2 regions of the Paludibacterium sp. B53371 genome follow, and region 1 is predicted to be linked to the other one. Evidence: predicted binding sites of a transcription regulator. Region 1 holds the regulator's gene; the other holds the start of a gene.
What was found. Region 1 encodes FliA, which starts transcription of late flagellar genes. Its sites were predicted from a motif close to GCTAAAGNTNNNNNNNNNNCNGCCGATAAT; they were not measured.

Region 1 (15,929 bases):
GTTGCAATGACACTGATTGTAACTGAAAGCGTCGCGGGAAGGCGGTTGCGCATAGGCTATTCAGGTAGCTTCCAATAGCTTAAATACGCTAACATCCGGTTGAAAATCCTCATGATTGCCTTGAACCGAGACGATGGCCGAAGAATCAGACCTCGAACGCACAGAACCAGCGACCAGTAAACGGCTGGAACAGGCGCGTGGACAAGGCAATATTCCGCGTTCACGCGAGCTGACGACCTTTGCCCTGACCATGACCGGCGTTGCCATGCTGATGGTCGAGGGCGGGCATCTGTACGCCTTCATGCGCGAGCTGTTCCGCCGGCTGTTCACCTTCGACCATGCCACGCTCAACGGCACCGACCCGATAATGCTGCACTTTCGCGAGGCCATCTTCGGTGCGATCTGGGCCATGCTGCCAATGCTGGCAGCGCTGTTCCTGGTCGCCCTGTTCGCCCCGATGCTGGTTGGCGGATGGAATTTCACCACCGAGGCACTGGAGCCGAAGTTCAACAAGCTCAACCCGCTGCCCGGCCTGATGCGCATGGTGTCGATGAACTCGCTCACCGAGGCCTTCAAGGCGATTCTCAAGTCGATCCTGATCGGCGGGGTGGCCACCAATGTCCTGTGGAAGCAAAAGAGCGAGATTATCGGCATCGGCCAGATGCCGCTGGAGGCCGGACTGGCCAAGCTGGTCAGCATGATGTTGCATAACTTTCTCATCATCGCCGGTGCGATGGTGCTGCTGGTGGCCATTGATGTGCCCTACCAGATCTGGAGCTACAACAAGAAGCTGCGCATGACCAAGGAAGAGGTCAAGCGCGAGTTCAAGGAACAGGACCTGCCGGCCGAGGTCAAGGGCAAGCAGCGACAGATGCAGCGCGAGGCAGCTCGCCGCCGCATGATGCAGGCCGTCCCCAAGGCCAATGTGATTCTGACCAACCCGACACACTATGCCGTTGCTCTGCTTTACGAAGAAGGAATGAGAGCCCCGCAGGTGGTGGCCAAGGGGTCGCTGCTGCTGGCGGAAAAGATCATTGATCTGGCCAAGGAAAACCGGGTGGCCATCATGCGTGTACCCAGCTTTGCCCGCGCCCTGTACTTCAACACCGAACCGGGCGATGAAATTCCGACCCGGCTCTATGCCGCCGCCGCTCAGGTCCTGGCTTACGTGCATCAACTGCGTCTTTACGAGATCAATGGCGGGCTGGCGCCGGCCTATCCGGACAAGATCGAGGTTCCCGAAGATCTTGACCCGCAAAGCAAACGTGCCCATCATGCGGCGCCTGGTGCGAGCGAATAATCAGGCATGGATAATTTCCTGGATTTACTAAAACGTTTTAACTACGCCTCGCTGGCCGGGCCGGTACTCATCATCCTGATTCTGACGATGATGGTGCTGCCGCTGCCACCGTTGATGCTCGACATCTTCTTCACGTTCAACATCGCGGTTTCGGTCATCGTGCTGCTCGTCGGCATCAATGTGCGCAAACCGCTGGACTTCTCGGCCTTCCCTGCCGTCCTGTTGGTCACCACGCTGTTGCGGCTGTCGCTCAACGTCGCCTCGGCCCGGGTCATTCTGCTCAATGGCCATACCGGTCCGGATGCCGCCGGCCAGGTGATCGAATCGTTTGCCCGCTTCCTGGTCGGCGGCAACGTGGCCATTGGTATCGTGGTGTTCATCATCATCACCATCATCAACTTCGTGGTGATTACCAAGGGTGCTGGCCGGATTGCCGAAGTGAGTGCCCGCTTTACCCTGGACGCCATGCCCGGCAAGCAGATGGCCATCGACGCCGACCTGAATGCCGGCCTGATCGGTGAAGACGAAGCACGCAAGCGCCGCGCCATCATTGCCGAGGAAGCCAATTTCTTCGGCGCCATGGATGGTGCCTCCAAGTTCGTGCGCGGCGATGCCACCGCCGGCATCATGATCATCCTGATCAACATCATCGGCGGCCTGATCGTCGGGGTGGTGCAGCACGACCTGGCCGCGGGCGAAGCGGCCAATACCTATACCCTGCTGACCATCGGTGACGGTCTGGTCGCCCAGATTCCGGCCCTGATCATCTCGACCGCCGCCGGTATCGTGGTGTCGCGCGTCGGCACGGAGAAGGATCTGTCGGAAATGCTGCTTGGCCAGTTGTTCTCCACCCCGCGGGTGCTGAACATTACGGCCGGGGTCATCGGCATGATCGGCCTGATTCCCAATATGCCGCACCTGGCCTTCCTGCTGATCGCCGCCATGCTGGCCGGCTTGTCTCGCCTGATGAGCAAGCGTCAGGTACAGACCCAGCAGGCCGAGCAGCGTGCCGAAGCCGCCAGCCGTGTGGCGCGGGAGCAGCCGGTGGCCGAAGTCAGCTGGAACGATGTCCAGCATGTCGACCAGCTGGGGCTGGAGGTCGGTTACCGGCTGATTCCGCTGGTGGACCGCAATCAGGATGGCGAGCTGCTGCGGCGCATTCGCGGCATACGCAAGAAGATCGCCCAGGAGCTGGGTTTCCTGGTTCCGGCCGTACATATCCGCGACAATCTGGAGATCAAGCCCAACGCTTACCGCATCCTGCTCAAAGGCGTGGAAATCGGCCGCGGCGAGGCCTTCATCCACCAGATGCTGGCCATCAACCCGGGTAAGGTGCTGGGCGAAATGCAGGGCCTGGCCACCACCGACCCGGCCTTCGGCCTGCCGGCGGTCTGGATCGACAGCGCCAAACGCGAGGAGGCCCAGGCGCTGGGCTATACCGTGGTCGACACCAGCACGGTGGTCGCCACCCACATTTCGAATCTGCTGCACACCCATGCCGCCGAGCTGCTCGGCCGCGAGGAAGTTCAGGCGCTGGTCAATCATCTGGCCAAGGACTCGCCCAAGCTGGTGGAGGATCTGGTGCCCAAGGTGGTACCGATCGGCACCCTGCAGAAGGTTCTGCAGCAGCTGCTGATCGACGGCATCCACATCCGCGACATGCGTTCGGTGGTGGAAGCGCTGGCCGACAATATTGCCGTGACACAGGATATCGACGAACTGGCGGCGGCGGTGCGGACGGCACTGGGACGGGTGATCGTGCAGCAACTGTTCCCGGGCGAGACCGAATTGCCGTTGCTGACACTGGATCCGGCACTGGAAAATGTCCTGATGCAGGCGGTGCAGTCCAAGGCGGGAGGCGGGCTGGAGCCCGGGCTGGCAGAGAATCTGCTGGCCAGCGCGGCCCAGGAGTCGGAACAGGCAGAGGTACAGGGCTTCAACCCGGTGCTGTTGACGCCCCCGGCGCTCAGACCGCTGTTGGCACGTTTTTTACGTCGCCCCCTGCCACAGTTGCGAGTAATTTCGCATAATGAGATACCAGATAATAAATCAATTCGTATAATTGCCGTAATTGGGGGCAGCAAGGGCTAATCAATAATGGTGGTCAAAAAGTACTTCGGAAAAACCACACGAGACGCACTCCGGCAAGTTCGTGAAGAACTGGGTGCCGATGCCCTGATCCTGTCGAATCGCCCGACACAGGGCGGTGGCGTGGAAATCATGGCCGTGGCGGACGCCGACGTCGCCAATCTGGCCACGACGCTGTCGACCTCGTCGAGCAAGCACCCGCCACGCAATGCACCGAGCCCGACGCATGGCACCGCCGTCAATCGGGCCCTGGCGCGCACCTATGCCATGCCGGTCGAACCGATGACGGCACCGCCGCCGCCTCGCCCGGAAGTGCGTGCCGTCAGCCCTGAGCCGGCCGTGATGCGCCCGGCTGCCGCCCCCGCACCGACATTCGCCACCCCGACGCCGCCGCCAGCGTCTCCCGCACCGCGGGCCACACCGCCGGCCGCCCGTCCAGCCCAGAGCGCCGAGGCCGCGGCAGAGTCCGCAGTCATGGCCAATGACCTGAAGGAAATCGGCGACGAAATCAAGCTGCTGCGCAGCCTGCTGCAAAGCCAGCTGGCCAGCTTCGCCTGGTCCGATCTGGAGGGCCGTGCCCCCAACCGCATCGAGTTGTTCAAGCAGTTGCTGGCCACCGGCCTGTCTTCGACACTGATCCGCCAGCTGATCGAGAAGCTGCCGGCTCAGTACAGTGGTGAAACCGCGCTGAAATGGGCGCGCTCCGCCCTGCTGCACAATCTGCGCTGCATTGATGCCGACAGCGAGATCATGGATCGTGGCGGCATTTTCGCTCTGGTCGGTCCGACCGGCGTCGGCAAGACCACCACGGTCGCCAAGCTGGCCGCGCGCGCCACGATGAAGTTCGGCCCGCAGCACGTCGCACTGATCACCACCGACAGTTACCGGATCGGCGCACAGGATCAGTTGCGCATCTATGGCAAGATTCTTGGCGTTCCGGTGTTCTCGATCCAGAACGAAGGCGATCTGCAGCTCACGCTGGCCGATCTGGCCACCCGCCACATCATCTTCATCGACACCGTCGGCATGGGACAGCGCGATGCCCGGGTCGCCGCACAGACCGGCATGTTTGCCGCCATGGACCGCCCGGTGGAACGGGTGCTGGTGATGGCCGCCAATGCCGACGGCCACACGCTGGAAGATGTCGTACGCAACTATCAGGGCCAGGGTGGCCTGTCGGGCTGCATTCTCTCCAAGATCGACGAGAGCGTGTCGCTGGGCGCCTGCCTGGACATCGTGATCCGCAACCGTCTCAAGGTATGCTATGTCACCAACGGACAGCGGGTTCCGGAAGACCTGCACAGCGCACACGGCAACTTCCTGGTCGATCGGGCGCTGAAGGCCCCCCACAGCAACTCGCCTTTCGCCATGCAGCATGACGAAATGCAGATCCTCAACGCCGCACAGGCAGGTTGGCTATGAATCTGCCACAGGATCAGGCCGCCAGCCTGCGCCGCCTCAACGCCCAGCCTCAGCGGGCACCCAGCTTTGCCTTTCTCGGTCCGGAAGGCACCGGTACCAGTACCCTGGTCACCGAGCTGGCCGTGGGTGCCGCTTTTGCCGGCGGCCAGCCTGTGATCATCGATTGCTGTAGCGGGCAGCATATCGCCCGCCATCTCGGCGTACCGACCACCGCAACGCTGGAAACCCAGGTCATCAGCATGGGAGGCCTGGAGGAAATGACGGCGCGCTCGCGCCAGGGGGTAACCCTGGTCAATCTCTATGCCCGGCCTGAAGAGCGTGCCCTGTTTTCTTCCCAGCTCTGGCTGCGCCTTGGCGGCGAGTTTGCCGCCATGGAGCGCGATGCCTCGATGCTGCTGATCGACGCGCCGAATCCGGCCATCGATCCGGTACCGGCATGCGTGGCCGACAATCTGGTGCTGATTCTCACCCCGCAGGCCGAGTCGCTGACCATGGCCTACGCCACCATCAAGCGCCTGGCCAGCCAATATGGCCGTACCTGTTTCAACGTGCTGGTCAATCGGGCCCGTCATCTGGAAGAGGCCCGCGAGCTGTTTACCCGCCTGTCTGCCGTGGCCAGCGAGTTTCTCACCGTCGCCTTGCGCTGGGTCGGATTCGTACCGGAAGACAGTGCCATTCGCCGCAGTCTCGCCCTGCACCGCCCCTCCATCGAGGCCTTCCCGCAAAGCGAATCCAGTATTGCCTTTGCCCAATTGGCTGCAGTGCTGCCACAATGGCATACAACAGACAGTACACACAGTGGTACTGGTTACATGGATATGCTAATCGCCGCATCGCGTGACTGGGCAGAAAGCGAGGGAGCCGTCTGATGAGCAATAACCCGATGCCGTCTAAGGTGGCGGCGGGCTATCACCCCAGCGCACATGGTGGCGATCTGATCCTGGACATCACCCAGTATGCCCCGATGGTGAAGAAGATTGCCGGCATCCTGATCTCGCGCCTGCCGGCCTCCATCGAACTGGATGACCTGATTCAGGTCGGCATCATCGGCCTGATCGATGCGGCCCGCCAGTTTGATCCCGGTCAGGGCGTGCAATTCGAAACCTTCGCCAGTCAACGGGTACGCGGCGCCATGCTGGATGAGCTGCGACGCGAGGACTGGATGCCACGCCAGACACGGCGTCACGCCAAGCAGATTGAAGAAGCGGTCTCCGTGCTGGAGCAACGGCTGGGACGCAGCCCGCTCGAATCGGAAATCGCCGAGGAAATGTCGCTGTCGCTGGCTGACTATCAGGAACTGCTCGGCGAGTGCAAGGGCTTGTCCCTGCTGCACTACGAAGACTTTACCGACGAGGACGGGGATGCCCTCGGCGCCATCTCGACGCTGGTGGACAGCAGCAGCCCCGACCCGCTGGCGACCCTGTCGGACGTCAATTTCCGCCAGTCGCTGATCGAGGCGATTACCCTGTTGCCGGAGCGCGATCAGCTGTTGATGGCGCTCTACTATGAGCAGGAGCTGAACCTGAAGGAAATCGGTGCCGTGCTGGGGGTATCGGAATCCCGGGTCAGCCAGTTGCACAGTCAGGCCATCGTTCGCCTGCGCAGCAAGTTGAAAGACTGGATTTAACGGTAAATAACAGTAATATCACGGTCAGTCAGCAAAACTAACAATATCGGATCAGGCTCGTGGACAAGATCAGCATTATCGCCATCATCGGCGGTTTCACCGCCATCATCGCCGGCCAGGCCATGGAGGGCGGCAGCGTCGGCTCGCTGCTGCAACTGACGGCCTTCATGATCGTCATCGGCGGCACGCTCAGTGCCGTGATGCTGCAAAGTACTCCCAAGCAGTTCATGACAGGCCTGCGCATGCTGCGCTGGATCATCTCGCCCCCGGCATTCAATCACGAAAGCATGATCCGCGAGATCATCAACTGGAGCCAGAGCGCCCGCCGCGGCGGCTTGCTGTCGCTGGAAGGCTTCGTCAACATGCAGCGCGACCCGTTTACACGCAAGGCCCTGCAGATGCTGGTCGACGGCGGTGAGCCGGATACCCTGCGCGGGGTGATGGAAGTGGAAATCACCATGTTCGAACATGCCCGGCGCCAGGCGGCCAAGATCTGGGAGTCGGCCGGTGGCTACTCCCCCACCATGGGGATTCTGGGTGCGGTACTCGGCCTGATCCACGTGATGGAAAACCTGACTGACCCGTCCAAGCTGGGCGCGGGGATTGCGGTGGCCTTCGTGGCCACCGTCTATGGGGTCGGCTCGGCCAACCTGCTGTTCCTGCCGATCGGCAACAAGCTGAAGAACATCATCTCCGGAGAAGTGGCGATGAAAGAGCTGGTGGTGGAAGGCATCGTGGCCATCGCCAACGGGGAAAACCCGCGCATCATCGAAACCCGTCTGCGCGGCTTCCTCGCCATGCACGAATAAATCCTTGCCGGGCACTGGCCGTCGACCTGATCGGCGGCCGGACCGGCATCAGGCCAGCGCCACGACATGCGTCCCCGCAGCCGGGCTTCTGAAATATGCCGTCAACAGCTTCACCACATCCGGATCGAGCAGCACCGGTCCGCTCAGCGGCCCGCCCCTGCCCGCCTCGCGACTGCCCAGATAACACCAGTGATCGAAATGATGCTCAAGTGCCTTGCCGCTGACCTCATCGCGCTCGACGATGGCAATGGCTCCGGCATGCGGCCAGTCGCGCTGCGTCAGACGCTCCAGCGCCTTGACCAGACGGGCGTTGTGCGCTGAAGCAGCCTCAAGGCCAATACAGGCGCCCTGACAACGCCCCTTGCCGCGACCGTCGCAGGGCTGGCCCTTGCGGCTGGTGACCCGCTCGACTCCCAGTACCCACTGACACAAGCCCTGGGATTCGGCCAGATCCTTCAGTGCCTTTCGGGCTTCGCGCGCAGAGCGGAACAAGCCGTAGCGGCGCATCTGACCGTCCGGCAGCAAAGCCGCGCCGGACACGATCTCCGCGCGGACAAAGCCGTCTTCCGCCGCCTGCAGGCTCAGGGTACACACCTCGCTGGCCATGCGCCCCTTGGGGTTCAGACGCGGACGGCGGGTCTTGAGCTGCAGCAGATATTCCAGCGCCGTGCCAAACTCGCCCAGCGTTTCCGTCCACTCAATACGGCCAGCCTCCTCCCCCAGCTGCAGCACCTTGCCATTGCCCGGGGTGTAATGTGCCAGTACGCCACGCCGGATATTGCCATCCTGCCCGACATACAGTGGCAGGCCATGCCGGTCATGAATGCAATACACGCCGGGAACATCCGGCAAGGCATCGAAGGTATCGGCATCCATGCCGGCCGGCGGGGCACTCTGCGCCATCAGCGCTTCGGCCGCGGCCAGGACACAGTCCCGCCCCTGTTCGGTACTGGCGGCCTGCAAGAAGCGGAAAACCGCCTCGGCATCAGCCAGGGCGCGATGCCGCTCGGGCAGCGTAATGCCATGGCGCGCCATGACGGCATCCAGATTATGCTTGTAGTGACCGGGATAGAGTTTGCGCGACAGCTTGACGGTGCACAGGGTCTCATTCTGCAGGCGCATGCCGAGGCGCTTGAACTCGTTTTTCAGCACGCCATAGTCGAAACGCACGTTATGCGCGATCAGCAGCCTGCCGGACAGACGCTGATGCACGGCCTGCGCCAGATCGGCAAAGTCCGGGGCCTGCGCCACCATGGCATCGCTGATGCCGGTCATGTTCTGGATAAAAGCCGGAATCGGCTGACCGGGATTCACCAGCGAAGAAAACCGCTCGACCTGCTCCCCGTCGACCAGGATGATCCCGATCTCGGTAATGCGGTCACGCGACAAATGACCCCCGGTGGTTTCGAGGTCAACAATGGCAAATGGGCGGGGAAATGGCATCGGTCTTCCGGAAAATAACGGCCTGCAGCAGAAAAAACGCGTGCCAGTGCACGCAAGTGGTTCATTTTACTGCCGTATCGAGAAAAATCCTATATTTGTTGACATGGATATTACATCACGCTAGAATTCTTTGCTCTTACAGCGCACCCGTAGCTCAGTTGGATAGAGTATCTGGCTACGAACCAGAGGGTCGGGCGTTCGAATCGCTCCGGGTGCGCCACTAAGACTTAGTCCCTATAGTTTAGCGGTTAGAACACTGCCCTTTCACGGCGGCGGCCGGGGTTCGATTCCCCGTGGGGACGCCAGTTTTGCACCCGTAGCTCAGTTGGATAGAGTATCTGGCTACGAACCAGAGGGTCGGGCGTTCGAATCGCTCCGGGTGCGCCACAATTCAGTCCCTATAGTTTAGCGGTTAGAACACTGCCCTTTCACGGCGGCGGCCGGGGTTCGATTCCCCGTGGGGACGCCAGATTCAACAAGAAGCTTCTGCTGCGGCAGAAGCTTTTTGCATTTCTGCCAATACATCATTATTTCATGATGTATCAGTCCGCAAATCGAAATTTATCCCGCCGGGGGGCCGGCGTAACCTGCTGCCATTGCATAGCGGAAAACCATCATGAGCCCCCACACCTCCCTGCCCTGCCTGTGCGTCGATCTGGACAAAATCCGCCATAACACCCGCCTGATGGCGCAGCACTGCCACGAAGCCGGCATCCAGCTGGCCGCGGTGGTCAAGCTGATGCGTGGAGCCCCCCAAGTGGCGCGGGCATTGCGCGAATCCGGCGTGGACCTGCTGGCTGATTCGCGCCTGTCCAACCTGCAGCGTCTGGCCGACAGCGGTCTGCCGCGCCTGCTGCTGCGGCTGCCCTCCCTGCACCAGGTCGACGAGGTGGTGATGCACAGCGAGATCTCGCTCAACAGCGAAGCCGTCACCTTGCAGGCCCTGTCCGAGGCCGCCTGCCGTCTGCGTCGCGAACATCAGGTGATCGTCATGCAGGATCTGGGCGATCTGCGTGAAGGGTGCTGGGACGAAGAAGAGACCCTGCAGCTGGCACGCCTGACCTGCCAGCTGCCCGGGCTGCGCCTGGCGGGCATTGGCGCCAATCTGGCCTGTTACGGCGGGGTCGCCCCGTCGGTCGACAACCAGCAACGCCTGGTTCGTCTGGCACAGCATATTCGCGAAACACTGCAGTGCGAGTGCCCGGTCGTTTCCGGCTGCAACTCGGCGGCCAGTTTCATGCTGCTGGACCACACGCTGCCGTCCGGCATCAATCAGTTGCGGCTGGGCGCCTCCCTGCTGATGGGGATTGGCCTGAATGATCTGCCGATTCCCGGCCTGGTGCAGGATGCCATGCGGCTGCAAGCCGAAATCATCGAGTGCCGAGCCAAGCCCTCGGTGCCGCTCAACAGCACCGCGCTGGACGCCTTCGGCCACAGGCCGGTGTTTGAAGATCGCGGCATCCGCCAGCGCGCACTATGTGCCCTGGGCAAGCAGGATGTGTCATTCAGCGAAATCACCCCGCTGGACCCCGGCATCCGTATCATCGGCGGCAGTAGTGACCACCTGATCCTGGACGTCAGCGATGCCAGCCATCCTTACCGGGTGGGCGACAGCGTGGGCTTCTCGCTCAGTTATGCCGGCACTTTGCAGTGCATGACTTCTGACGACATCCAGAAGGTATACTTGCACTAAATTCGCTTTATCAAGACCTCATTCTGGCTCGCGCCCGGGCCAAGATCGGCATCATGCGCCTAGACAATTTCGATATCCGGCTTCTGCGTCTGTTTGTCTGCATCGTCGACTGTGGCGGCTTCTCGGCCGCCCAGCCCAAGCTCGGTCTGAGCCAGTCGGCGATCAGCACCAAGATGAACGATCTGGAAACCCGCCTCGGCCTGACCCTGTGCCTGCGCGGACGCAAGGGGTTTCAGCTGACGACCGAGGGACAGCAGGTCTATGAGGCGACGCTGGATCTGCTCAAGCGCATTGAACACTATGAAGAGGAAGTGGGCGAAATGCGCCGGGTGGCGTTCGGTCATGTCCGCATCGGCCTGTCGGACAACATCGCCACGCACCCGGGCTGCAAGCTGCACGACGCCTTGCGCCGCTTCTGCCAGCAATGCCCCAAGGTCACGCTGACCCTGGAAGTCTGTGACGCCACCCGCATCGAAACCCTGCTGCTGCAGGGCGAACTGGATATCGGGGTGGCCTCGAGTGAAAAGCATCTGCCCGGGCTGAGTTACCAGCCCCTGTTCAGCGAAACCCAGCAATTGTACGCCGCGGCAGGCCATCCGGTATTCGGGCTGGAGAAGCCCTGTGCACGCGACATTCTGGCCTTTCCCATCGCGGGACGCGGCAAATCCCATCCGGTCACGCCGCTGTGCCAGAGCATGGGCTTGCAGGCCCAGGCGGCATCAACCCATATGGAAGGCACGCTGCACCTGCTGCTGTCGCAAGCCTTCATCGGCTATCTGCCTGATCACTACGCGCAGGACTGGGTGGCGCGCGGCATTCTGAAACGCCTGCCCACCCCGGAGCTGGACTATGTGGCCGAATTTCATCTGCTGCAGGCACGCTTTGCCGCGCACTCGCAGGCCAGCGAACTACTGATCGCCGAAATCCTGGCAAGCCAGCAAGCCGCAGAGGGACACGGATTCAGAAGCGATAGCTCAGCGAGGTCATGACCTTCGAGCTGAGTTTCATGGCCTGACGGACGGGCAAAGGCAGGCGTGCCGCACCGAAATCATGCGCCATCTCGGCATGACGGCGCTCATCATCCCGCATCTGCGCCACAATGGCGCGACTCTTGCCATCCTGTGGCGGCAACTGGGCCAGATGCCCTTCCAGATGGGCCGTCACCTGATGCTCGGTTTCCTCGAGAAAACCGAGATTCCATTTGTCCCCCAGCACACCGGCCACCACGCCGATGGCCAGCGAACCGCCATACCACAGCGGATTGAACAGACTGACCCGGCCGCCGAGCTCCTGGACACGCTGCGCGGTCCAGGCCAGATGTTCTTCTTCTTCCTGCGCGGCCTGGCGCAAGGCCTGCCGCGCAGCCGGGTCACGTGCCGTCAGCGCCTGGCCCTGATACAGCGCCTGGGCGCAGATCTCGCCACAGTGATTGACGCGCATCAGCCCGAGCGCATGGCGCTTTTCCTCCGCCGACAACTCGACCTCCTCCACGCAGGCATCCGGATGGGGACGCACGCTGCGGGCAGGCGCAAACAGGGTACGCAATCCCTGATCGAATTCGGTAATCAGCTTGTCGAACATGTGGAGTCAGTCCTTTCCGGCAACAATGTGCGAAGTATACCTCAGCGGATCGCAGTTTTTGGCCGCATGCTTCGCCCAGCAGGGAAAAGCTTGGTTATAATCTGGGGATCGTTTCCGTGAGCAACGTTGAATACTAAAGGATTGAAGACGATGGACCTGAAGCACATCCCCGCCGGCAAGGACATGCCGAACGATTTCAATGTCGTGATCGAAATCTCCGCCAATGGCGCACCGATCAAATACGAACTGGACAAGGATTCCGGCGCCATCTTTGTCGACCGCTTCATGGGTACCTCGATGTTCTACCCGGCCAACTATGGCTTTGTACCGAACACCCTGTCCGGTGATGGCGACCCGGTCGACGTGCTGGTCGTGACCCCGTTCCCGCTGCCGCCGGGCGTGGTCGTGCGCTGTCGCGCCCTGGGCCTGATCAAGATGGAAGATGAATCCGGCATCGACGCCAAGGTCGTGGCCGTTCCGGTCGAGAAGCTGTGCCCGATGTACAAGGCCGTACAGAAGCTGGAAGACCTGCCGGAACTGCTGCGCAACCAGATGGTGCATTTCTTCGAGCACTACAAGGATCTGGAAAAGGGCAAGTGGGTCAAGGTTCAGGGCTGGGGCACGCTGGACGATGCCACCGCCGAACTCAAGAACGGCGTTGCCAACTACAAGGGCTGATCCGCCCCGTCGCAAAAGAAACCGGCCCCTGGCCGGTTTTTTTTATCCCCGGCTACCCGGGGAACAATTATCTGCTACGCTGGAGGACGAGCCCCCCTTCTACCCTGTCCCTGTGAGTGCACCGTGAAAATCACCGTTCTGGGGAATGCCGAACATGATCAGTGGTTCGCCCGCCGACTGCAAGCCCGTGGCTTCGCCGTATCCATGGCACATCAAAGCGAGCACCCGTTCACCCACCTTGCCGGGGCGCAGGCAGGCCCCGGACTGCTGGCGGATAGTGTGCTGATCGACACCGGCCCGGGCAGTATCGAGGCACGCCATCGCATGGCCGCGCACTGCAGCGAAGCCGGTCTGGGCTATGCCGAGCTGGCGGGGCAATGGCAGGCACTGGGCGTACCGTTCGGCTTTGCGCTGTTTGTCGGTACCGACCCGGATACTCGCGATGCACTGACGCCACTGCTGGATGCGCTCGCGCCTCAGGCCGGTGCCTGGCTGCCGGCCGGACCGGCTGCCAGCGCCCGCTTCGCCGCCCAGGTCTTCGATGCGCTGTCCATGGCATGTGCCCTGGCCTGCCAGGCCGGCTGGTCACAGCCCGGCCAGCTGCCGCACACCCCGGACTGGGGGGCATTCTTCCTGCAGCAGCAGCAACTGGCGGACAAACTGCTGGCACTATCACAGCACTATCTCTCACTATTCCCGGACGAAACCGGTGCCGAATCGCAAGACCCCTGGCAACAATTGGCGCATTTCAGCCATCCGCCGCGCGAACAGGAACACTTCTCCGCCAACCTGGCACGACTGATCGTGCTGGCACTTTCCCAGCGCGAGGCACAACAGGCCATTTTCACCAGACTGATGCCGGGCGCCGGCTGAACCCTGGTTCCAGACAACAAAAAACCGCCCGAAGGCGGTTTTTTTATCCGGCAGGCGGACGATCAGGCACCGGCAGAGGCAGCCGGCTTCTTGGTATTGCGAGCCACGGCAGCAGAAGCAGCCTTGGCCGAGTTGGTCGCAGCCTGAACGCTGGCTTCGGCGATCTCGGCACCAACCTTCTTGGCGGTCTTGGAGACGCTGTCGAACGCAGCGCTGGACTGGTTGACCAGCGTCTTCAGGGCGCTGACAGCGATATCGGAACCTGCCGGCGCATTCTTGGCCAGGCGATCCAGCGAGCTGATCAGCGTCTTGTTGTTTTCGGCAACCTGCTCTTCCAGGAAGGCCGACAGTTCATTCTGGGTTGCTACGGCAGCGTCATAGACATTGCGGGCAACAGCAAAAGCCTGGTCGATGGTCGGCTGCGCCAGCGAGGACTGCAGTTCCACCAGACCCTTCGGGTCTTTCACTTCGGCCAGGGCCTTGAAAGTCTGCGCCTGATCCGCCAGCAGCTTGCGGGTCAGATCCAGTTGCAGGGTAGCCAGGCGCTCGGCGCCGGTCAGTACGATGGAGGACAGGCGCACAGCTTTGTCAAACTGCGCTTGCCCAATAGCAGAGAATTCCTGAGTGTTGAACGACATGGATAGCTCCTACGTAAGATAGACAGTTCAGCAGCGAGAACATCGAGCCGGCGATTGTTGCACCGCACAATCCAACATTACGCGCACGGCAACCTGACGTCAATAACATATTGCAGCGCACAATCCACCAAGCCACTAATTTCGCATCATTTTTGCGACACTCGCATTCAAACATCATTAAGTGAAAATCATATGACGCCATGCCAACGACATTGCAAGACTGCTGCCCTGCAGCACACCGACCGAAAACCCACCAATAATTGACAGACAAATCCTGCAGATTGATTGAAAGGCATCCGGCAAGGCAGTACACTGCCCCCATAAAAGAAATCTATCCAAAGGCATCATGAGCCAAGCAGCAAACAATACATTCGACATCAAGTCTGCCAGCCTGGATGTGCTGGCGCTGATTCCGCGCACCGCCGATCTGGAAGCCCTCGGCCAGGCACTGGCCCAACGCTTCGGCCAGCAGGGGGCGCGCGACGAAGCCTTCATTCTCGACCTGGAGGGCATCGAGCAACCGCAACAGCTCGACCTGGCCCGCCTGCTGCCCCTGCTCAGCCAGCATGGCCTGCGCGTGGTTGGCCTGCGCCATCCGGACCCGGCCCTGGCCGAACTGGCCACCCGGCACCAGTTGCCCTACCTGGGCGAACTGGCGCGCAGCGAAAAACCGGTTGCCGCCGCCCCGGTCAGCGAAGCACCACGCGCGATCGCCGCCAGTGCCCCGGAACCCGTGGTCACGCCGACCATGCTGATCGAACGCCCGGTGCGTGCCGGGCAGCAGATCTATGCCAAGGGCGCCAATCTGGTGGTGCTGGCCATGGTCAGCGCCGGTGCCGAAATCATCGCCGACGGCGACATCCATGTGTACGCTCCCTTGCGTGGCCGCGCCCTGGCGGGTGCACGCGGCAACACCGCCGCCCGCATCTTCGTGCGCAGCATGGAAGCCGAACTGGTATCGATTGCCGGTGTTTATCGCACCATCGAACAAGCCCTGCCCGACAGCATCCGGGCCAAGGCAACACAGATTTTCCTGGAGAACGAGCGCCTGGTCATGACCGCGCTCGGCGAATAACCGACTGACATTGAATAGGGAATCATTGTGGCAAAAATCATTGTCGTGACTTCGGGCAAGGGCGGCGTCGGCAAGACGACCACCAGCGCCAGCTTTGCCTCCGGCCTGGCTCTCAACGGCCACAAAACGGCCGTGATCGACTTCGACGTCGGTCTGCGCAACCTCGACCTGATCATGGGCTGCGAGCGACGCGTGGTTTATGACCTGATCAACGTGGTCAACAAAGAAGCCACCTTGAACCAGGCGCTGATCAAGGACAAGAACTGCGACAATCTGTACATCCTGCCGGCCTCGCAAACGCGGGACAAGGATGCCCTTACCGAAGAAGGCGTCGAACAGGTTCTGAAAGAACTGGCCGAGATGAACTTCGAGTACATCGTCTGCGACTCCCCGGCCGGTATCGAAAAGGGTGCCCTGCTGGCGCTGTACTATGCCGACGAGGCACTGATCGTCACCAACCCGGAAGTCTCCTCGGTACGTGACTCTGACCGTATCCTCGGCATTCTGTCGGCCAAGTCCAAGCGTGCGCTGGAAGGTCGCGAGCCGGTCAAGGAGCACCTGCTGCTGACCCGCTACTCCCCCGCTCGGGTTGAAAAGGGTGAAATGCTGTCGGTCGACGACGTGAAGGAAATCCTGCGCGTGCCGCTGATCGGCGTCATCCCCGAATCGCAAGTGGTCCTGCAGGCGTCGAACGCCGGCAAT
Region 2 (15,929 bases), 1.5 Mb from region 1:
TCCCGGCATCTTCAAGGTCGAGTACCCGGTAGAGGGTCAGCCGCTGGTGTCGATCGTGATCCCGAACCGCGACAAGCTGGAATTCCTGCAGCCCTGCCTGGAAAGTCTGTTCGCCAAGACCGCCTACCAGCACTTCGAAGTGCTGGTGGTGGACAACCAGAGTCAGGACCCGGATGTACTGGATTACTACGAACGTGTGGTGGCGGAGTATCCGGATCGCGTACGGGTGGTGTCTTACGATGCACCGTTCAACTTCTCGGCGCAGTGCAACCTCGGGGCCGGTGCCGCTCGTGGCGACTATGTCCTGTTGCTGAACAACGATATTGAAATCGTTCAGCCCGAGTGGCTGGAGCGCCTGCTGATGCATGCGCAGCACTCGGAAGTCGGGGCTGTCGGCGCCAAACTGGTGTATCCGGAAACCGGCATGGTTCAGCATGGCGGGATCGTGCTGGGCAATGGCCAGATCATGCTGGCGATCGGCAATCACTACGGCATGGACTGCAAGCTGGATGATCCTGGCTACATGAACCGTAACCAGTGCGACATGAGTCTCTCCGGCCTGACCGGCGCCTGCCTGCTGGTGCGCCGTGATGTGTACCAGGAGGTCGGCGGGTTCAATGAAGAACTCAGCGTACTGTTCAATGATATCGAGTTCGGGCTGCGGATCAGCCGCGCCGGTTACAAGCTGTTGTGGACGCCTTATGCCATCCTGGTGCATCACCATGGCATGAGCGTCAATGCCCGTCTGGCCGATCCGATCGAGCAGGGCCGCTTTGCCGAGCGCAGCAAGCGCGAACACATGTATATGTTCGAGCACTGGATGAAGGAACTGGCCAATGACCGGGCCTACAACCGCAACCTGACCCTGCGCAACACCCCGCTGACCATCGAGCATGGCATTCCCTATACCTGGGATCCTGAGTTCACCGAGCGGCCACGCATTCTGGCTGCCGCCATTGCCGGCGGCAGTGGCGAGTATCGTGTGGTGCAACCGCTGCGTGCGCTGGCGGTGGCCGGCAAGGCTCAGGTTTGCTGCATCCGCATGGAGCAGAACCGTAACCTGATGCCCAAGCCGCTGGAAATCGAGCGCATGAATCCGGATGTGCTGGTGTCGCAAAACGGCTTCAACGACATGCATCTGGAAACCTCGCGCTTCTATCGTGAGTTCTTCCCGGAAAAGCTGCGCATCGTGACGATCGACGACTTGCTGACGGATCTGCCGGAAAAGAGCTCGCTCTACAAGCACATCAAAGCCAACTTCCGCGATGCGCGCCGTCGCATGCGCGAGTGCCTGGCGCTGGTTGACCGTGCCATTGTCTCGACCGAACCACTGGCCGAAGCCTGCCGCGACCTGATCGGCGATGTGCGCCTGGTGCCGAACCGACTGAACAAGGAAATGTGGTGGAATCTGCGCTCGAAGCGCAGCGTCGGACCGAAGCCGCGTGTAGGTTGGGTCGGCGCGCAGCAGCATCAGGGTGACCTGGAGATTATTCAGGAAGTGGTGCGGGCCACGGCGGATGAAGTGGATTGGGTCTTCATGGGCATGTGGCCCAAGGAGCTGGAGGATCTCATCAAGGTCAAGCGCAACTGGGTGGCCTTCAAGGATTATCCGGGCACCATGGCCAGTCTGAATCTGGACCTGGCGATTGCCCCGCTGGAGGTGAATGCCTTCAACGAGAGCAAGAGTAATCTGCGTCTGCTGGAGTACGGTGCCATGGGCTGGCCGGTGGTGTGTACCGATATCTATCCGTACCAGACCAACCAGGCGCCGGTGAAGCGTGTGCCGAACACGGTGGAAGCCTGGACCGATGCCATCCGTGAGCGGGTGCATGATCTGGATGCCGCTTATCGCGAAGGGGATGCCCTGCGTGAGTGGGTGGGTCGGCATTATCTGCTGGAAGACCACCTCGACGAGTGGGTGCAGGCGTTTACCCGATGAAACGGCAGGCTGCGGTAGCGGACGTGGCCCAGGCTGCGTCCGGCCCGCTGATCATCGGCATCGATTTCGACAATACCATTGCCTGCTATGATCAGGCCTTTGCCCGCGTGGCTTGTGCCATGGGACTGCTGGACGAGGCCAGCGGTCTCGACAAGGCGCAAGTCAGGCAGCGGGTGCGCGAACAGGCCGGCGAGCAGGCCTGGATGCGTTTGCAGGGGTTGGTCTATGGCCGGGAAATCGGTCTGGCCAGCGTGTTCCCCGGCTTTGATCAGTTCGTGCAACGGGCCAGGCAAGAGGGCGCCGTACTGCGCATCATCAGCCACAAGTCCCGCTATGGTCATTTTGATCCCGAGCAGGTGGATTTGCGCCAGGCGGCCATGGACTGGATGCTGCAGCGAGGCTTCTTTGCCCCCGATGGGCTGGGCTTTGTCGCGGGGGATGTCTCGTTTCACGACGAGCGGGGCGAGAAGTTGGCGGCCATTGCCCGTCAGGGCTGCCGGGTGTTCATTGATGATCTGCCCGAGGTCTTGCTGGACGGCGCCTTTCCGCCAGATTGCCGTGCGCTGTGGTTTGCGCCCGGCAACCGGCAGCATCCGCCGCTGACGGCCCTGCCTTCCTGGGCCACGCTGAGTGACGTGCTATGGCCTGCTGCAACGTGATGACGATGAAAGACCTGGCCGAGGGCCTGCTCGGGATGCCCGTGCAGTCCTGTGAGCCTATGCCGGGGGGCGGCAATAACCAGCTGTTTCTGCTGGCGGTGGCCGGGCAGCGTTATGTGCTGAAGCATTATCCGCCGGATGACCGTGATCGCCTCGGCGCGGAATTCGGTGCGTTGCGTTTCCTGTTCCGGCATGGTGTCACGCTGACGCCACAGGCCATTGCCTGTGATCCGGCGCGGCGGATCGCCATCTACGAATGGATTGAGGGGGTGCGCCCGGAGGCACTGGCGGCTGCGGATCTCGAGCAGATGTTCTCCCTGGTGGCCGCGCTGGACCGATTGCGTCTGGCGCCGGATGCGCAGGACTTGCCGGCGGCCTCGCACGCCAGCCTGGATTTCGCCGCGCCGCAAAGGCAGTTCGCGCAGCGCTGGCAACGTCTTCAGCCTGTGCTGTCGCAGCATGAGGCGCTGCGCGATTTTGCCCTGAATACGCTGCAGCCCTTCCAGCAGGGCCTGCTGGCGCCGTATGCCGCGCTGCTGGCGCAGCATGGCTGTGCGCTGGCGGCACCGCTGCCGGCGTCCGCCCTGTGCCTGTCGCCGTCGGATTTTGGCCGGCACAATCTGCTGCGCCGCCGCGATGGCCGTCTGTGTTTTCTTGATTTTGAATATTTTGGCTGGGATGACGCAGTGAAATTCAGCTGTGATCTGGTCTTGCATCCCGGTTCTGCCCTGTCGCCCGCCATGCGCCGCATGGCACTGACCCGGGCGCTGCAGCAGTTTGCGCCGCGCGACCCGCTGTTTGCCGCCAGGCTGCCAGCCATGCTCGGGCTGTGCGGCAGCCTGTGGTGTCTGATTATTCTGAATGTGTTTATCCCCGAGATCTGGCAACGCCGCGTGCTGGCGGGCGAGCAGCGCTCCCTGGCCGAGGCCGGTGCACAGCAGCTTGAGCTGGCCCGGGGGTTCTTCGTGCAATTGCAGGAGGTGATTGATGACTGCCCATCCTTCTGAGCTCAGTGTGGCCGCGCTGGATGCGCGCTCGCTGGCTTTGCGTCAGCTGGTGGTATCGGCCATGGTGGCCGCCAAGCGTGGCCATCCCGGTCCGGCGCTGTCGCTGGTCGAGGTCATGCGTGTGCTTTACGACGATATTTTGCGTGTCAGGCCCGACGAGCCGGGCTGGCCGCTGCGCGATCGCTGCATCCTCAGCAAGGGGCATGGCTGCCTGGCCTGGTATGCGATTCTGGCCGACAAGGGATTCTTTCCGCGTGAAGAGCTGCAGACTTTCTGCCAATACGATAGCCGCCTGGGCGGCCATCCGGAATTTGGCAGTCTGCCTGGTGTCGAGGCCTCGACCGGGGCGCTGGGGCATGGTCTGTCGATCGGCCTGGGTCTGGCTCTGGCGGCACGCATGCAGAAGCAGGATTGGCGTGTGTTCGTCGTGACCGGGGATGGTGAACTGAATGAAGGCTCTGTCTGGGAGGCCGCGATGTCGGCCGGCAAGCATGGCCTGGAAAATCTGGTGGCCATTGTCGATCACAACAAGCTGCAGTCCTATGGCCCGGTCAGCGAGGTGCAGGACATGGCCCCGCTGGCCGACAAGTGGCGCAGCTTCGGCTTCGGTGTGCGCGAAGTGGATGGCCACGATGTGGTGGCCTTGCGCCAGACCTTGCAGCAGTTGCCGTTTGAAGCCGGCAAACCGTCGGTGCTGATTTGCCACACCATCAAGGGCCGGGGCATTCCCCAGGCGGAGAACAACCCGGACTGGCACCACAAGAATGCCCTGACCGAGGCTGAACTGGCGGCGATCCAGACCGCGCTGGGAGGAGGGGAGCATGCGTAATACCTGCCTGAACATGGTCTATGAGCTGGCCCAGCAGGACCCGCGTGTCGTGTACATCGGGTCCGATCCTGGTCCCGGTACCCTGTCCAAAATGCAGGCGGCGTATCCGGACCGTTTTTTCATCGAGGGTATCTCCGAGCAGAATGTGATCGGCATGGCCGCCGGTCTGGCGATGGCCGGTTATATCCCGTATGTGAATACCATTGCGACCTTCCTGACCCGGCGTTGTCTGGAGCAGGTGGCGGTCGACGTGTGTCTGCACCAGTTGCCGGTGCGTCTGATCGCCAATGGCGGCGGCATGGTGTATGCCCCGCTGGGGCCGACGCATACCGCCATCGAAGACATTGCCCTGATGCGCGCCTTGCCGGGGATGGCCGTGGTGGTGCCGACCGATGCCGAGGACATGCGCAGCTTCATGCCGTCCACGCTGCAGTGGCCGGGGCCGATGTATATTCGCCTGGCCAAGGGCAAGGATCCGGTGGTGGCTAACCCGCTGGGCCGCTTCGATATCGGTGTCGGTCGTGCCTATGGCGAGCCGGGCGAGGTGCTGCTGGTGGCGACCGGCATCATGGTGCATGCCGCGCTGGAAGCGGCGAACGGCTTGCGCGCGTCTGGGGTGGATTGTGCGGTACTGTCCTTGCCGACTGTGGTGCCGATGGATGTGGCCTTGCTGACGCAGATGACCGAAAAGGCCCGGCTGGTGGTGACGGTCGAAGAGCATCTGCGTGACGGAGGCCTGGGCACGGCTGTGCTGGAGACCCTGGCGGACCTGCCGCGCCCCATGCCGGTGATCCGGCGTCTGGGCTTGCCCGTTGCATTTCGGCATCAGTATGGCAGCCAGGCCAATCATCTGCAGGCAGAGGGATTGACCGCCGCCGGGATCGTGCAAACCGTGCAAATGGCCCTGAATTGAAGGCCAGCCGAAGGACGGCAAAACCCTGGTATATATAGGGTTTTGCCGGATTTTTTTCTGGTGCCGACTTAAGTTTTTCTGTGGCTTGACGAAAGATGTCTTACTGCTGCGATAATGCCAGAAAACCCTTTCCCGGTTATTTTTCGATTTGTCTGGCGTCGTTAAATAGTCCTTTCGTAATCATGGTTTTTATCGCGGCATGAAAACAGGATGGGATATGAAGAAAACGGTTCTACTGCTGGGGCATTCCGGGAAAATGGGCTTGGCGCTGCAACAGCGCTGTCCGGCGGATATCGCGCTGGTCGGTCTGGCTTCCCGTGATTTCGATGCGGCCAGACCGGAGACACTGCGACCCTTCATCGAACAATACCGTCCCTGGGCGATCATCAATACGGTGGGTTATCTGGGAATTGATCCCTGCGAGCAGAATCCGCAGGCCGCCTATGCCGTCAATACCCTGTTTCCGTATGCCCTGGCCAAAATGGCCAATGAATATCAGGCGACTTTGCTGCACTTTAGTACGGATGCCGTATTTAATGGTGATGAGGAAAAAACCGAATACGATGAATCAGATTCAGCCAATCCGGTAAATGTCTATGGCATGACAAAATGGGGTGGCGATTGTCTGGTTCAAAATACTGCTCTTAAATATTATATTGCCCGTATTTCGATTCTGTTTGGCCCGAGTCATAAACAGAATCAGTTTGTTGAGAAAATGTTGAGTCTGGTGGCGAATGGCCAAACGACCATTCGGGCTTCGCAGGACATTCTCTGCTCGCCTTGCTACAGCCTGGATGTGGCCGATGCGGTGTATGCCCTGTTGCTGCAGGAAGCCCGCTACGGCGTCTATCACCTGTCGAATCAGGGACGTGCTTCGCTGTATGAGGTGATGCAGGCGGTCATGGCGCATGTGGCGCCGGCCGTGACGGTGTTGCCGGCTTCGTACCGGGATTTCCCCTTTGTCGGGCGCAAGAATCTGAGAACCCCGCTGGTGTCGCGGCGCGGTCCGGTATTGCGGCCCTGGCGCGAGGCACTGCAGGCCTATCTGGAGGCGCGTGATGCAGAACGCGGCTGAGTTGATCCACTGTCCGGTGGACAGACACAGCGGGGACTGTGACCTGGTGTCGTCGCTGCTGATTCTCTGGCATCGCCGGCATGGCTTTCTGATGCAGCTGCGCACCGATGATGCACCGATCATGCCGTCTTGTGTCGGCTTCTTCGGCGGCGGCATTCGCCATGGCGAGACGCCGCATGCGGCGGCCTTGCGGGAGATGCAGGAGGAACTGGGGTTTTGTGTCGACATTGCGTTTCATGCCGCGCGGGTCGCGGCAGTCGAACCTGACCACAAAGAACTGGCTTATTTTTTCAGTGCCGAGTTACATAACGATCATTACCCGGTTTTTGAGGGTGCGGCAGCCATTTGGGTAGATCCAGAAAATCCGCCGAAGGGGCTGTATCCCAGGGATGTCCAGACGTTGCTGGGTTTCCCTTTTGCAGGGTGATTTTGAACTGTTGGACATGGAGCGTGAAATGGACGATATCATCAAGGAAGAAAGTTCTCATTCGCGGTTTTTCCGCCGCAATCAGAATATGCCGGATCAGGTTGTTGACCTGTCCCAGCTCAAGCGGAATATGCCGTCCACGCTGAATGCCCAGGGCAAGCACATTTCCTCCCAGGATAAATACCTGATGGATGGCAACAAGATGCTCTGGCATCTTGACCGTTTCAAGGCCTGGAAAAATGGCGAGATTTTTGCGCCTATCCATATCGACTCGGGCCTGTCCAAGGGTTGCAACATCAAGTGCCATTACTGCTATGGCGTCACGCAAGGCAATTTCTACAAGGAAAGCGCCAAGAAGTATATTGATCGCCATTCGCTGATCGACAATTATCTGCGCAGTGCCGGCGACATGGGCGTGCGTTCGATCGCCCTGATTGGCGAAGCCGAGCCGACGCTCAACCCGCACTTCTATGAGGCCGTGGTGGTGGGCAAGGAGTCGGGCATCGATATGTCGGCGGGGACCAACGGGGTACTGTTTGATACCGGTCGTGATGGTCAGGCGGCGCTGGAGCACCTGTCCTGGCTGCGATTCAATATCAGCGCGGCCTCCGATGAGTCGTATCGCCGGATCCATGCCAGCAAGATGTTCGATACCGTGATCGAAAAGATCCGCTTCTGTGTGGAGTACAAACGCAAGCATAACCTGCAGCTGGATATCGGCCTGCAGATGGTGCTGACCCCGAAGGACATCGGTGAAGTGGTGCCGCTGGCCAAGCTGGGCCAGGAGCTGGGCGTTGACTACTTCCAGGTCAAGCATTGCAGCGACACGGTGGAAAACGACCTTGGTTTCTATGAGCGTCTGGATGATTACGAGAAGTACGCACCCCTGCTGCTGGAGGCCGAGGGCTATGGCACGGGGGATTATCGCGTGGTCGTGAAGTGGGACAAGATCACCAACGGTGGCAAGCGCGATTATGACCAGTGCCTGGGCGCGCCGTTCCTGCTGTATACCGAAGGCACCGGCAAGGTGTACACCTGCGGTATGTTCTTTGACGGCAAGTATCAGCAGGATTATCTGCTCGGTGATCTGACCAAGCAGACCTTCCGTGAAATCGTCGAGTCCGATCATTACTGGAAGGTCATCGACAAGGTCAAGAATGAGATTGACGTCCACAAGGATTGCTATGCCAATTGCCGTACCCACTCCTGCAACAACTTCCTGTGGGATGCCAAGGAGGGCAACGTCAACAGCGGGATTGTGCAGAAGTACTCGGGCGGCTTCGATCTGAACAACCCGCCGCCGCACAAGAACTTTGTCTGAGGCGGCAGCCAAAATGAACGGCGCGGATTTCTCCGCGCCGTTTTTCTTTGGCTGACCTGAAGAAGCAGGACCTCAGGCGGTGATGGTTTCGTCGCTCCTGGCGGTGGGCGCGTCCTGCAGGCTGCTGATATCGCTGAGGACTTCCTGTACACGATGTCGCCAGGTATGACGGGCATGAGCCTCTTCTGCCGCATTCATGCCGATCTCGCGCAGCCTGGCCGGCTGTGCGCACCAGTGGCGCAAGGTCTCGACGCCTTCTTCAATGGTGAAGGGAATGTAGTGTTCGCCAGGCTGGAAATGTCGCTTGATATCGTGCTCGGTATCATCGAAGCGCCCGGTGCAGACAAACATCGGGGCCCCACAGCCCATTCCCTCCAGTACCCGGGAGTGCATGCCGAAGCAGCCGTTGTGCATATTGACCTGGGTTTCGCGGTAGACCTGGGCAAGTTCCTGCTGCCAGCGCAGATTGCGGCGGTAGTAAGGGACAAATTTTGGCCAGTAAAGCCATTGTGACGAGCCATAAATCGCCAGATCGAGACCGGCGGCAACGGCCATGTCGCCAATGGCCAGGCGATCGTTGATGCGCGGCATTTCGGTATCGAGCGTATGCAGCACGGCGGTCTGGTCCATGCTGGTGGCGAGCTGGGCGCCGGAAATGTCGATCTGCAGGTAGTCGCGGAACTGGCTGGCGATCAGATCGTGCATGTCGCTGAAGGAGTGCTTGCAGACACTGACCTTGGCCTTGGTCAGCAAGAAGTCGGCAACTCGGTCGACGCACAGTTTCTTGCCATTGTTCCAGCCCAGGGCATGACGCATGACCGCCGGGTTGGTGGCGTGCAGGGGCAGCGGGATGTAGCCGCAGATAGCCGCCGTATTCGGCACCGGCGTGATCTCCGGCCGCGGATAGTGCATGTTCGGGTCAATGCCGGTATGCAGTCGGCCCCAGACCCCTTCGAGCAGATGATGGCTGAAGCCGAAGTAGTCCGGCTGGATCAGGGTGTAGGTCAGCAGGCTGCCGCCGAAGTTGGGGTCGGTATAGTGCAGTTGCTTGCGCTCATGGGGGCGACGCTCGCGCCAGCCGTCCTGAATCCAGGCGACGTGCGGTATTTCCTCGGGGATGGCCGCACGGCTCTGGTTTTTGGTGCGGTTGATTTCAAAGATGAAATCCGGCTTGAGCGTCGACAGCTCCTTATAGATCGCTTCATCGTCAAGGTCAGAGTCGACGGCGAGGGTTTCCACGCCCTCGCATGAAAAGGCGCTGGCCAGCGAGCGCAGCATGCCGGCCATATAAGGGTGGGTGCTGAAGCTGTGCAATAGCACCACTTTGCTGATTGCCATGAGGCAGGTCCTTAGCTGACAAAAACCGACATGTCATTGCGCTTGAAGTACTCCACATAGCGATCAATGATCAGGCGCAGTTCTTCTTCATCTTCATGAGTACGAACTTCGGGGATGATGAAGTCGCGTACCGGGTTGCGGCAAAAGTCCGTCCAGACATCGCGATCGAATTTGCCTTCCTTCAGCAATTGATCGTAGTACGGCGTTTCTGCCAGCGGAGACAGCAGGTTGAAGTAGGGCAGCTTGATGCCGAGGTCGCGGATGCGGCTGGGCAGGGAGTTGCGATACTCCTGGGTTTCGCCCGGAGCCCCCATGATGAAGTAGCCCAGGATGTCGATGCCGTACTTGCTGCACAGCTTGCAGAACTGTTCGATGTGCTTGTACCGGCAGGACTTCTTGAACGTGGCCAGAATCCCGTCATCGAGACTCTCGATGCCGACATGCAGGCGGCGACAACCCGCGTCGGCCAGATCGGCAATCACATCTTCCCGGACTTCGACCGTACCGCGCGCACTCCAGTCAATGGTGATGTTTTCATTGATCAGGGCGCGGGAGATCTCGCTGACGCGGGCGCGGTTGACGTTGAAGGCATCGTCGAGAATGTGGATCGAGGTCGCCCCGAGATCGATCAGTTGCTTGAATTCTTCCACGCAGCGCTCGGCAGACTTCATGTTGAAGGTCTTCTGCTGCACGTCGCAGTACGTACAAGCGTAGGGGCATCCTTTGGAGCTGAACATCGGCAGGCGCAGCGAGCCGACATTGAACAGCAGGTCTTCATTGGCCTCGATACGGTAAGTCTCGATATCCATCAGGTGCCGCGCCGGCAGGGGGATGGCGTTCAGGTCCACTTGCCCGCCAAAGTAAACGCCGGGCGGACGACCGGAGTCCAGCCATTCCGGAAAGATGACTTCCGCGTCATCGACGAACACCGCATGGGCGCCTTGCTCTTGAATGAAGCGGTAGTTCTTGGTGGCGTGCGGGCCGCCGACGATCTTGCAGGGAGCACTGGTGCGCCGCAGGATCTCGGTCATGGCCCAGGCGCGATAGGTGACGACCGACAGGCCGAGCACGTCAGGGGCAAAGGTTTCGATCTGCTCAATCGTCTCATCCAGAGACAGGCCCAGGCTGGCGGCGTCGAGCACGTTGACTTCATAGCGGTCTGCCGGAATGTTGGCAGCCAGACTCAGCACGCCGAGAGGCATGTATTTGACAGCTTTGTTCTTGTAAAACTTGGCGGTCACGCGGTCGAGCACTTCTCCCTCGTAGGGCATGACAACCAGCATGATTTTTTCTCTGTTCATGGTCAGATGACTCCCGATGAATATGCATGGTCTGCAAACAGTGCGTCTGGGCGGGCGTGCTGTCTTGACGCTCCGGCTCATTGGCTTCCAGCGAGTCTATGCAATTTAACTGTGAAATCTACATGCCATAGAGGCAGTAGGCAATGGATAGCTTCCTCACTGGTCTGTTTATATCGGTTGCTGTGGTTCTGGCTGAAGGTTTTCGCCGATGAATTCATCCCATGAAAAAAAATATCATCACAACCCTAAAGGTTTTCGGATTGCTGTCGATGAAGTAGACGAGTAAGTGACAAGATGGTGGCGGATGAAGGCTGGGCAAGCCTGTCCGCTTTGGCGGACTTAATATGAAAGAGAATGGAGGCCTGTCATGGCTATCTATGTAAATACCAACATTGCCTCGCTCAATGCGCAGCGCAATTTGTCCCATTCGACAGACTCGCTGAAAACTTCTCTGCAACGTCTGTCTTCTGGTCTGCGCATCAATAGCGCGGCTGATGATCCTGCCGGCATGGCGATTTCGCAAACCATGACCTTGCAGATCAACGGTAACAACCAGGGTATCCGCAACGCGAGTGACGGTATCTCGCTGGCGCAGACGGCTGAAGGTGCGCTGGGCCAGATCCAGAACAACCTGCAGACCATCCGTCAGATTGCGGTGCAGGCCGCCAACGGTACGATTTCCGATACCAACCGTTCGCAGCTGCAAAAGCAGGTCGACCAGCTGACGCAGGAAATCTCGCGTATCGTGCAAACCACCAACTTCAACGGCACGGTGCTGTTGTCCGGTGGTGCCAACATTACCTTCCAGGTGGGGGCATCCGGTGTGGCCTCCAACCAGGTGGTGGCCAGCGGTCTGGACCTGACCTCGGGCGTGTCGAGCTACGCAACCTCGCTGACGGCAACCGGTACGATCGATATCACCACCTCTGCCAAGGCTTCTGCCGTGCTGTCGGCGCTGGATACGGACATCAACACCGTATCGAACGACCGCTCGCAGCTGGGTGCCATCCAGAACCGCTTCCAGGCGGTGGTGGCCAACATGCAGAACTATGTACAGAACTTGTCCGATTCGCGCAGCCGTATCGTGGACACTGACTTCGCGGCTGAAACCGCGAACCTGACGCAGAACCAGATTCTGCAACAGGCCGGTACCGCGATTCTGAGCCAGGCCAACCAGGTGCCGCAGGCTGCCCTGACCCTGCTGAAGGGCTAAGCGGTTATTTCGTACCTTTGGTCTTGAAGCCCCGCCCTGGCGGGGCTTTTTCATTGAATCTGCAAGAAAGTGCGTGTTGAAACTAAAGATTATCGATCGGCTGCCGATAAGTAAGTCATGGGCGGAAGCAAAGACCCGTCTTCGGTAGTGGCGCTGAGAAGTTCCCGCCGGCTAACTGACTCGATGGAGAGTAAAAATGGCTATCTATGTAAATACCAATATTGCCTCGCTGAATGCGCAGCGCAATTTGTCCATGTCGACGGACTCGCTGAAGACCTCTCTGCAACGTCTGTCCTCCGGTCTGCGTATCAATAGTGCGGCTGATGATCCTGCCGGCATGGCGATTTCGCAAACCATGACCTTGCAGATCAACGGTAACAACCAGGGTATCCGCAACGCGAGTGACGGTATCTCGCTGGCGCAGACGGCTGAAGGTGCGCTGGGCCAGATCCAGAACAACCTGCAGACCATCCGTCAGATTGCTGTGCAGGCCGCCAACGGTACGATTTCCGATACCAACCGTTCGCAGCTGCAAAAGCAGGTCGACCAGCTGACGCAGGAAATCTCGCGTATCGTGCAAACCACCAACTTCAACGGCACGGTGCTGCTGTCCGGTGGTGCCAACATTACCTTCCAGGTGGGTGCCTCCGGCGTGGCCACCAACCAGGTGGTGGCCAGCGGTCTGGACCTGACCTCGGGCGTGTCGAGCTACGCGACCTCGCTGACGGCAACCGGCACGATCGATATCACCACCTCTGCCAAGGCTTCTGCCGTGCTGTCGGCGCTGGATACGGACATCAACACCGTATCGAACGACCGTTCGCAGCTTGGTGCCATCCAGAACCGCTTCCAGGCGGTGGTGGCCAACATGCAGAACTATGTACAGAACTTGTCCGATTCGCGCAGCCGTATCGTGGACACTGACTTCGCGGCTGAAACCGCGAACCTGACGCAGAACCAGATTCTGCAACAGGCTGGTACTGCGATTCTGAGTCAGGCCAACCAGGTGCCGCAGGCTGCCCTGACCCTGCTGAAGGGCTAAGTTTGACTGACAAGTGATGTAAAAATGGTTACCACGGCATGTCAACATGTCGTGGTAACTCGTTGTTTTTATCGCAAAGCTTGCGTTTGGTGTTTTCTACGCGTATTGTTCACCATGAGAGGCGGTACGGGGACTGACTAGCCTATCCTGAAGGCATATTGCTGAAAGGGGCCGTCAAATTTGACGGGCGCGCATCGGGTGCGCTGGGACATCGCTGGCAAAGTCCGCCGAGTTATCCTCGACTCGATGGAGAACAATAATGGCAATTTATGTCAATACCAACATTGCATCGCTGAATGCCCAGCGTAATCTTTCCGGATCAACTGAATCCCTGAAAACGTCGCTCCAGCGGCTGTCGTCCGGTCTGCGCATCAACAGCGCGGCGGATGATCCTGCCGGCATGGCTGTGTCGCAGTCCATGACGACACAGATCAACGGTAACGAGCAGGGTATTCGCAACGCAAGTGACGGTATCTCCCTGGCGCAAACCGCCGAAGGTGCACTGGGCCAGATCCAGAACAACCTGCAGACCATTCGCCAGATTGCCGTGCAGGCCGCCAACGGTACGATTTCCGATACCAACCGCTCGCAGCTGCAAAAGCAGGTCGACCAGCTGACGCAGGAAATCTCGCGTATCGTGCAAACCACCAACTTCAACGGCACCATGCTGCTGTCGGGTGGTAACTCCATTACTTTCCAGATCGGTGCTTCCGGCGTGGCTTCCAACCAGGTGGTGGCCAGCGGTCTGGATCTGACTTCCGGTATCAACAGCTACGCGACCTCGCTGACGGCGACGGGGACCATCGATATCACCACCACGGCCAAGGCTTCGGCGGTGTTGTCGGCGCTGGATGCCGACATCAACCTGATCTCGAATGACCGTTCGCAGCTGGGTGCGGTGCAAAACCGTTTTCAGGCGGTCATCGCCAATATGTCGAACTATGTGCAGAACCTGAAGGACTCTCGTTCGCGCATTATCGATACTGACTTTGCTTCTGAAACCGCCAACCTGACCCAGCAGCAGATCCTGCAACAGGCCGGTACGGCCGTGCTGTCGCAGGCCAACCAGGTGCCCCAGGCGGCCCTGACCCTGCTCAAGGGTGGTTGATCGGGTTTGAGCGGTGCAATTTAGCCACGATGCCTTGGGGCCTCGTGGCTATTTTTATATGCATGTTGTGGTGGTGGCGTCTAACGTTAAATAAATTCGCATGGCCTCTAAAGTTATGTCTCGCCCGGTCGATAAAGAGTGAGGCGGGCTGCCACTTCGGTGCGCCCATGGAGAAAATGCGGCTATCATACGGCTTGGATGTCATAATAGTACGCCTGGCACGCGAAAGCGGATGAACGGGCGAGGCCCTTGTAGTCGCCTGAGGTCAGGCACAGCATGATGTCTGGCCTTTGTGGAGCGTAAACGAGAGCAAGTCTGCAGGCGCAGGCCCGTTTCTTGTAAGGAGGCCACCATGCAAGTGAATCCACTTTTGAGCAATCTGCCCCAGTCGGCGCAGACGGCACAACCTGTGCATGCTCCCCAGTCTGCGGGAAATGCCCAACCAGTCCAGGCACAGACCAGTGCTGCCGTGACATCGGTTGGTCAGACCCACACCGATGGATCGCAATCTCAGGCAGATGCGACCAAGAAGACCAAGATTGACGAGAAAGAGCTGAGTTCGGCGGTGAGCAAGCTGAACGATACCGCCAAACTTTTCAATACCCAGTTGCAATTTGCAGTGGACCCGGGTACTGGGCGCAGGGTCGTCAAAGTCACGGACAGTTCGACCAACGAGGTCATTCGCCAGATTCCGGCAGAAGACGTGTTGCGACTTTCCAAGGCGATCGACGATTTCAAGGGTCTGCTGGTTAAAGACAGTGCCTGATTCGCCATAGTGGTGTTTCGGGCCGGGAGTGACTCATGGCATCGATTTCTTCATCGACCGGTCCGCTCGATGTGCAAGGCCTTGTATCGCAACTGATGACGGTGGCGAAGCAGCCTTACAATCGGATGAATTCGCAGCTTTCGAGCACCAACAGCCAGATTTCCGATTATGGCGCGTTGAGCTCGGACCTGACAGCATTGCAAGGGACATTGACCTCACTGTCCTCGGGGCAGTTCGTGCATTCGTTCAAGGCCACCAGCAGCAATACCACGGTCTTGAACGGCACGGCGACCTCGACGGCCAATACGGGTAACTACAGCATTACGGTCAACTCCCTCGCGACCTCGCAAAACCTGGCCCTGACTGGCCAGGCCAGCTCCTCGACCAGCTTTGGCAACACGGCCGACACGCTCAAATTCAGCTTTGGCGACGGGACCTCGGCGTCGGTCAATATCGATGCCAATGCCACGCTCGACCAGATCAGCAATGCCATTAATTCCGCGGGGATCGGGGTGAGTGCCAGCGTGGTGAAGGCAGACAATAGTGCCTCGCCCTATCGTCTGGTCCTGACCGGTACCACCGTCGGGGCGAGCAAATCATTCAGCACTTCGACCGCCTCCGGTCAGGCCGCCTTGTCGTTTTTCAACTTCAACGCCGCCAGTGCGGTAGATGGCACCGGTGCCATCACCGACAGCCGCCTGACATCAGCCGCCAAGGATGCCAGCCTGGTCGTCAATGGTCTGACCATGACCAGCAGTAGCAACACGGTGACCAATGCCATCAATGGTGTGACGCTGAACCTGACACAGAGCGGGTCGTCCATGCTGACTGTCGCCAGTGACAGTGCCGCCATTCAGGCCAAGGTGCAAAGCTTTGTCGACGCCTACAATAAAGTCGCCAACAATGCGTCGAACCTGTACAAGACCAGTCTGCAGGGCGACTTTACGCTGGTTTCGCTGCAATCGCAGTTTGCCAAGATCCTGAATACGCC

Region 2: the regulator FliA is predicted to act here: its motif matches at 11,054-11,083, upstream of JNO51_RS02240 (flagellin).

Annotation. Positions count from the first base shown of each region.
Region 1 covers NZ_CP069163.1:2,561,400-2,577,328, forward strand. The annotation lists gene flhB (flagellar biosynthesis protein FlhB) at 134-1,300, shown strand; gene flhA (flagellar biosynthesis protein FlhA) at 1,307-3,391, shown strand; gene flhF (flagellar biosynthesis protein FlhF) at 3,398-4,810, shown strand; gene JNO51_RS12235 (flagellar synthesis regulator FleN) at 4,807-5,679, shown strand; gene JNO51_RS12240 (RNA polymerase sigma factor FliA) at 5,679-6,437, shown strand; gene JNO51_RS12245 (flagellar motor protein) at 6,497-7,246, shown strand; gene JNO51_RS12250 (exonuclease domain-containing protein) at 7,295-8,689, opposite strand; tRNA gene JNO51_RS12255 (tRNA-Arg) at 8,833-8,909, shown strand; tRNA gene JNO51_RS12260 (tRNA-Glu) at 8,920-8,994, shown strand; tRNA gene JNO51_RS12265 (tRNA-Arg) at 9,000-9,076, shown strand; tRNA gene JNO51_RS12270 (tRNA-Glu) at 9,084-9,158, shown strand; gene JNO51_RS12275 (alanine/ornithine racemase family PLP-dependent enzyme) at 9,306-10,382, shown strand; gene JNO51_RS12280 (LysR family transcriptional regulator) at 10,436-11,371, shown strand; gene coq7 (2-polyprenyl-3-methyl-6-methoxy-1,4-benzoquinone monooxygenase) at 11,343-11,963, opposite strand; gene ppa (inorganic diphosphatase) at 12,114-12,641, shown strand; gene JNO51_RS12295 (6-phosphogluconate dehydrogenase) at 12,765-13,514, shown strand; gene JNO51_RS12300 (phasin family protein) at 13,577-14,152, opposite strand; gene minC (septum site-determining protein MinC) at 14,499-15,227, shown strand; gene minD (septum site-determining protein MinD) at 15,255-15,929, shown strand, end outside.
Region 2 covers NZ_CP069163.1:457,127-473,055, forward strand. The annotation lists gene JNO51_RS02190 (glycosyltransferase) at 1-1,939, shown strand, start outside; gene JNO51_RS02195 (hypothetical protein) at 1,936-2,598, shown strand; gene JNO51_RS02200 (aminoglycoside phosphotransferase family protein) at 2,598-3,605, shown strand; gene JNO51_RS02205 (transketolase) at 3,586-4,434, shown strand; gene JNO51_RS02210 (transketolase family protein) at 4,427-5,347, shown strand; gene JNO51_RS02215 (NAD(P)-dependent oxidoreductase) at 5,565-6,422, shown strand; gene JNO51_RS02220 (NUDIX domain-containing protein) at 6,469-6,849, shown strand; gene JNO51_RS02225 (radical SAM/SPASM domain-containing protein) at 6,878-8,170, shown strand; gene JNO51_RS02230 (glycosyltransferase) at 8,243-9,508, opposite strand; gene JNO51_RS02235 (B12-binding domain-containing radical SAM protein) at 9,520-10,809, opposite strand; gene JNO51_RS02240 (flagellin) at 11,177-12,022, shown strand; gene JNO51_RS02245 (flagellin) at 12,219-13,064, shown strand; gene JNO51_RS02250 (flagellin) at 13,324-14,172, shown strand; gene JNO51_RS02255 (flagellar protein FlaG) at 14,525-14,938, shown strand; gene fliD (flagellar filament capping protein FliD) at 15,064-15,929, shown strand, end outside.